One region of the Pseudarthrobacter sp. SORGH_AS 212 genome, then DNA from elsewhere that is predicted to be linked to it. Evidence: predicted binding sites of a transcription regulator. Region 1 holds the regulator's gene; the other holds the start of a gene.
The links. The regulator Rex, encoded in region 1, represses fermentation and respiration genes when NADH is low (regulators of the CRP and FNR family bind a similar motif). The targets are predictions, from matches to a motif close to CTTGTGAANNNNTTCACAAG.
Positions count from the first base shown of each region.

Region 1 (3,249 bases):
AGTAGAGATACTTCGAAAAGCGTGGAAATGCCCGCCGCCTTCCAAGGTGGCGGGCATTTCTTTTGCCCTCAGAAGCGCCGGGTTAGGCCCGGGGGCCGCGGATCCTCGCGAAGCCCTTCCAGAGGCCGTACACGGCGCCGCCCATGGTTGCGGCCTTGAGGCCGAACGTCGCAGCCCGGCGGCCGGCGCGGAAGTCGTACACCGGCCAGTTGTTGTCGCGCGCGTGGCGGCGCAGCTTGGCGTCCGGATTGATGGCCACCGGATGGCCCACCAGGGACAGCAGCGGGATGTCGTTGTAGGAGTCGCTGTAGGCCCAGCAGCGCTTAAGGTCCAGGTCCTCCTGGTCAGCGATGCCCTGCACCGCCACCGCTTTGGCAGAGCCATGCAGAATGTCTCCCACCAGCCTGCCGGTGTACATTCCGTCCGAGACCTCGCCCACCGTTCCCAGCGCCCCGGTCAGGCCCAGCCGGGTGGAGATGACTGTCGCAACTTCAATGGGGGTGGCGGTGACCAGCCAGACGCGGCGGCCCACCCTGAGGTGCTGTTCGGCCAGTGCCTTGGCACCGGGCCAGATCCGCGAGGCGATCATCTCGTCGTAGACCTCTTCGCCCAGCGCCTTGATGTCCTCCACTGCGATGCCGGCAGCGAGGGTGAGCGCTGAATCACGGACAGCGTGGACGTCGTCGATGTTCTCGCCGCGGGCCACGAACTTGAACTGCTTCCAGGCGAAACCGGCTGCCTCCGCCAGCGTGAATGCCCCCCGCTGGTGCATCTTCCGGGCCACGTGGAACAGGCTGGCGCCGCGCATGAGGGTGTTGTCCACATCGAAAAACGCCGCCTCGCCCGGCTGCGGCGCAGCGACCGGCCGGGTCACAACGGCGACGTATTTCTCCTCGGGCATGGACTTGAGTCTAGTCAATTCACCGGGCGGCCGCGGCCGGCATGCCGGGCGGGGTGTAGGCGTGCTTCAACGGCGCTACCGTTAAAGCATGCCCACACCCCATGTTGTACTGGTCACCAAAGCGAACTGCCACCTGTGCGAAGACGCGCGCGACGCCGTCGGCCGGGTCACTGCCGCCCTGGGCCTTAAGTGGAGCGAAGAGTTGGTGGACAACCAACCGGAACTGCGCGAACGCTATGCGGAGGAAATCCCCGTGGTCCTCGTGGACGGTGTGCAGCGCGACTTCTGGAAGATCGACGAAGCCCGGCTGGAACGCGTCCTGCAACGGGCCATGGCGCAGTAGGGGCGCGGTCCGACGTGACGGTACCTGCTTTGTTGGCACCGGCGATGGGGCTCTAGAGTGGAGGCACAACGCGATGCAAGGGAGGGCTGGTGACTTCGCTGGACTCAACTCCCCAGGCCGTCCCGGACCTGCCGGACGCCACGGGTACGCCGGCCAAGCAGATTCCGCCCGCAGCGGTGGCACGGCTGACGATCTACCTCCGCGCCCTCAACACCCTCCTGGCCGACGGCATCGAGCGGGTGTCCTCCGAATCACTGGCCGAAGCCTCCGGCGTGAGTTCCTCCACGCTCCGCAAGGACCTTTCGCATGTAGGTTCCTACGGCACCCGCGGGGTGGGTTACGAAGTCCAGTACCTGAGCCGCCATATCGCTGCCGCACTGGGCCTGACGCACGACTGGAAGGTCGCCATTGTGGGCGCCGGCAACCTGGGCAAGGCCCTGGCCCGGTATGGCGGGTTCGAGTCCAGGGGATTCGACGTAGTGGCCATCTTCGACGCCGACCAGATGGTGGTGGGAAACGAAGTGGGGTGGCTGCGGGTCAGCGATGTCGCGGACCTGGAAGCGGTGTTGCACCGGACCGGGGCCAACATGGTGGTGCTGGCTTTGCCGGCATCCGTAGCCCAGGGGGTCTGCGACCGGGTAGTGGCGGCCGGCGTGCGGAGCGTCCTGAGCTTCGCCCCTGTGATGCTGCAGGTCCCCGAGGGCGTCAACCTGCGCAAGGTGGACATGGCCACCGAGCTTCAGATCCTTGCCTACCACGCACAACGGGCGCAGGCCCCGGAGCAGACTGCCTGAAAACCGGCAGGTCCGGAACCCGCGCCCGCGGGAGTGGAGCTAAGGGTCAGCGGCCGTACGGGCTGCCGAAACCGCCACCGTAAGGGTTGGCGAAGGGCTGCTGCTTCCGGAAGTACGGCGCAGCGGCCGGCAGGTACAGCAGCACGATGGCCGCGATGCCCAGGACGGTGCCGAGCGTACCGAAGGTGGGGATACCGAACAGCCCGAAGACCGACAGGCCCGCGAAGACCGTTCCCAGGATGCGTGCCCAGTTCTTGCCCTTGCGGACAAAGAAGGCCACCAGGAAGTACAGGCCGGCGCCCAGGATGGCGAATACCACCAGGGTTCCGCCAATGAAGCCCTGGACGTCGTCGTATGTCACGCCGGTGGCGCCGCTCGACTCCATCTGGTCCTCGAATGTCTGGCGGAACACGGGGTCGTTCAACTGGCCGAGGCCCGTCAGCATGGAAATCACGAAAATGGCTGCGGCCGCGAGCAGGAGCCAGAAGGAAATGTTGACCAGCTGTGGAACCCCGTTGCTGCCGGCCGGCTGGGGCTGCTCAGACGGGTAGGGGGACTGGCCGTACGGCGACTGGCCGAACTGCTGACCGTTACCTGGAGCGTTCTGGCCGAACTGCTGGCCATAGCCCTGGCCGTACTGCTGGCCCTGCTGGGGTGCGTTCTGCCCGTACTGCGGGGCAGCCGGCGGCTGCGAACCGAACTGCTGGCCCTGCTGCGGCGCGTTTTGCCCGTACTGCGGAGCGTTCTGGCCGTACTGCGGCTGGTCCTGGCCCTGCTGCGGCGCGTTCTGCCCGTACTGGGGTGCGTTCTGGCCATACTGCGGGGCGTTTTCGCCAAAGCGCGGCGGCTGGTTGCCGGCATCGCCGTTGGTGTTCGAGTTGCCGGTGTTTGAACTGCCGGAGTGGGGATCGTTGGATCCCGGCGGCGGGACAGGGGGAGTGCTCATGAGCGGTCCTCTATTCATGTCGGGTTACAGGTGGGTTGCCGAGGATCGGTCCAGTGCCCCTACCCCCAGCATGACTTAAGACCACCGTACCCCCGGCCGCCGCCCTTGGGGATCATTCGGAAGAGGTATTCCGGCGCGGACTTCCGCGGAACCAGGCCTGCGCCTTCGGCAACCACATCAGGACGGTTGCAGCCAGCGCCACCACGAACGCCACCCAGTTCCCGGCCTGGCCGGTGCCGGCGGAGCCATTCACCACGGCGAGGCC
Region 1 is NZ_JAUTAA010000001.1:2,995,698-2,998,946, forward strand. Features, by position in the region: gene QE394_RS13655 (AURKAIP1/COX24 domain-containing protein) at 1-5, shown strand, start outside; gene QE394_RS13660 (HAD-IB family hydrolase) at 83-901, opposite strand; gene QE394_RS13665 (glutaredoxin family protein) at 990-1,244, shown strand; gene QE394_RS13670 (redox-sensing transcriptional repressor Rex) at 1,334-2,038, shown strand; gene QE394_RS13675 (hypothetical protein) at 2,085-2,984, opposite strand; gene QE394_RS13680 (hypothetical protein) at 3,097-3,249, opposite strand, start outside.

Region 2 (3,249 bases), 1.9 Mb from region 1:
CGGGCCAGCTTCCGCAGCATGTGGTACTCGTGGCGCGCAACGTGCTCGGAGGTTTCCTTGATGGCAATCACCGATCCGCCCAGGTGTGCAAAGCGCACGATGTGGCGGGAAATGCCGCGGGGGAGGGCGGCAAGGTTCTCTGCCGGCCAGTCCTCCAGTGCGATGTGCCACGGCAGGTCCAGCAGTTCGGGATCGGCGGCCGCCGCGGTAATGTTCAGCGAGCTTGAGACCGAGGCGGCCTTGTTGTCATCGGCGCTGGCGGCGGTGAACCGCGGCAGTTTTCCGATCTGCCCGTAGTCGGTGGGTTCGTCGTGCCACTGGGCGCTGTGTTCCTCGGTCATGGACTCAATTCTTCCGTACAAGGGCGTGCCCGGCTAATTCTTCCGCGGGACGGTTAACGGCCGACGGCGGCCCGCACCATTGCGAAGTGGTGCGGGCCGCCGTCTGTTAGTTAGGGCGCCGGTGGTGGGCCCACGGCGCCGGTGGGGACTAGTCGCCCAGGCGCAGGCCGGTCTTGGTGTCGAACAGGTGCACGTGGCCCGACTGCGGACGGACGTAGATGGATTCGCCCTTCATCGGAGGACGGCGGCCGTCGACGCGTGCCACGATGTCGTGGTCCTTGCCGTCGAGGGTGGTGTGGCCGTAGACGTAGGCGTCGGCGCCGAGCTCTTCGACGACATCGACCTCGACCTTAAGGCCCTCACCGTGGGGAGCGTTCTCCAGGTCCTCAGGGCGGCTTCCGACGGTGACCGTGGAGCCGTGTGCTTCCTCGAGGACGTCGCGCGGCACGGGGTAGACGGTGCCACCGAACTGTACGCCGCCGTCGACCACGGGAAGTTCCAGCAGGTTCATGGCAGGGGAGCCAATGAAGCCGGCAACGAAGACGTTCTTTGGGCGGTCGTACAGGTTGCGCGGGGTGTCCACCTGCTGCAGCAGGCCGTCCTTGAGGACTGCAACGCGGTCACCCATGGTCATGGCCTCGACCTGGTCGTGGGTCACGTAAACCGTGGTGACGCCCAGGCGTCGGGTCAGGGAGGCGATCTGCGTGCGGGTCTGGACGCGGAGCTTGGCGTCAAGGTTGGACAGCGGCTCATCCATGAGGAAGACCTGCGGGTTACGCACGATGGCGCGGCCCATGGCAACACGCTGGCGCTGGCCGCCGGAAAGTGCCTTCGGCTTGCGGTCCAGGTACTGCTCGAGGTCAAGGAGCTTGGCGGCTTCGCGGACACGCTCTGCGCGCTCCTCCTTGGAGATGCCGGCGATCTTCAGTGCGAAGCCCATGTTGTCCGCCACAGTCATGTGCGGGTACAGGGCGTAGTTCTGGAAGACCATTGCGATGTCGCGGTCCTTCGGGGGGACGTCGGTGACGTCGCGGTCACCGATCAGGATGCGGCCTGCGTTGACGTCCTCGAGGCCTGCGAGCATGCGCAGGGAGGTGGACTTACCGCAACCGGAGGGTCCAACGAGGACCAGGAATTCGCCATCGGCGATGTCGATGTTGAGCTTATCGACGGCGGGCTTATCTGTGCCCGGGTACAGACGCGTAGCGTTATCAAAAGTAACTGTAGCCACAGTTATCAATCCCTTCACCGGCAGGTACGTGCCGGACGATCCGTTGTGAATGGTTCATGTTTGTTCAGTTTTGTGTTGCATATGCGTTCCGGCAGGGCCGGAGCGCATCGAGTGACGCCGCACGGTTCTTGTGCGCCACATCACAAGAAAGAGTATGGCAGAACCTTCGCTTTTTATCGCAAATGTTACGAACGTCACACCGGGGGCGTTGCCGGCCGTTTAGCCGGCAGGCGTCCCGTCCCGTCCGCCCACGGCAGAGCTCCGCGCCGCAAGCAGCGCTTCAAGCAGCTCTGCCACGTGGACCGGAGCTTCCACCCGGTACTGCGCCTGGGTGAAGTCGAGGCCTACCTTGACCCCCACATCCCCCGGCCCAAGGCGGGCGAAAGCATCTTCGTCGGTGGTGTCATCCCCCGCGAACAGCACGGCGGTAGCTCCCGCTGCCTGGCGAAGGAACGCGACTGCCTCGCCCTTGGAGGCGTGCACCACGGAGGTTTCCAGAACCCGCTTGCCGTTCTTCAGGAACACGCCCTTGCGGTCCTCCAGCAGTGAGCGCGCGGCGGCGACGGCGTCCTCGGCGACATCGTCCGCAGCCTGCCGTGTGTGCAGCACCACGCCTGCCGGCTTGTCCTCGAGCATTGTTCCAGGGGCTTCCCCGGCGATCTCGGCGAGGACGCCCCTGACCTCGGCCAGCAGCGTCCGCTGGTCTTCGTCCAGCTCGAGCCCTGCGGACCCCGGGCCCAGCCAGGCTTCCGCGCCGTGGCTGCCGATGAGCAGCGACTCGGCCGGCGGCGAGGCCACGCCGCGCAGCGAGGCGAGGGCGCGTCCTGAGATGAGTGCCGTCGTCGTGCGTGGAAGCGCCGCCAGCCCGGCAAAGGCGGCGGCCGCGCGAGGGAGCGGCCGGGCATCGTCCGCATGCGGAACGATCGGTGCCATGGTGCCATCGAAGTCCATTGCCACCAGCAACTGGTCAGTGCTGGCGATGGTCCGGACGGCTTCCCTCAGTTCCGGTGTCAGGGCGAGCGGCGCTGCCGTACCTGGTTCAGGAGTCATCGCGGACCACCTTCTCGTTCAGCGCGCGCAGGAAGTCGGCGGACCAAAGATCCACGTCGTGTTCCAGGATCTGTTTGCGCATGGACCGCATGCGGCGCCCGGCTTCGCGCGGAGCCATCTCAACGGCATTCATGATGGTGTTCTTCAGGCCGGCGATGTCGTGCGGGTTGATCAGCAGGGCCTGCTTGAGCTGGTCAGCCGCGCCGGCGAATTCGCTGAGGACCAGGGCGCCGTCGTTATTGTTGCGCGCGGTGACGTATTCCTTGGCCACCAGGTTCATGCCGTCCCTGAGGGCGGTGACCAGCATGACGTCTGCCGCCAGGTAGAGGGCCACCATTTCCTCCACCGGGTAGCTGTGGTGCAGGTAGCGGACGGCGGTGTTCTGGATGGTGTCGTAGGTGCCGTTGATGTGGCCCACGGTGCCTTCCACTTCCTCGCGGAGCAGGCGGTACTGTTCAACCCGCTCCCGGCTGGGGGAGGCCACCTGGATCAGCGTCGCATCTCCCACGGACAGCCGGCCGTCCGCCAGGAGTTCCTCGAAGGCCTTCAGCCGGTGCCGGATGCCCTTGGTGTAATCCAGCCGGTCCACGCCCAGGAGGATGGTTTTCGGATTGCCCAGGTCCTGGC
Region 2 is NZ_JAUTAA010000001.1:1,086,045-1,089,293, reverse strand. Features, by position in the region: gene QE394_RS04840 (DUF4032 domain-containing protein) at 1-341, opposite strand, end outside; gene ugpC (sn-glycerol-3-phosphate ABC transporter ATP-binding protein UgpC) at 490-1,572, opposite strand; gene otsB (trehalose-phosphatase) at 1,792-2,622, opposite strand; gene QE394_RS04825 (trehalose-6-phosphate synthase) at 2,612-3,249, opposite strand, start outside.
Region 2: ugpC (sn-glycerol-3-phosphate ABC transporter ATP-binding protein UgpC) is a predicted target of Rex. The motif match lies at 1,700-1,719, and genes of this name have one in related genera.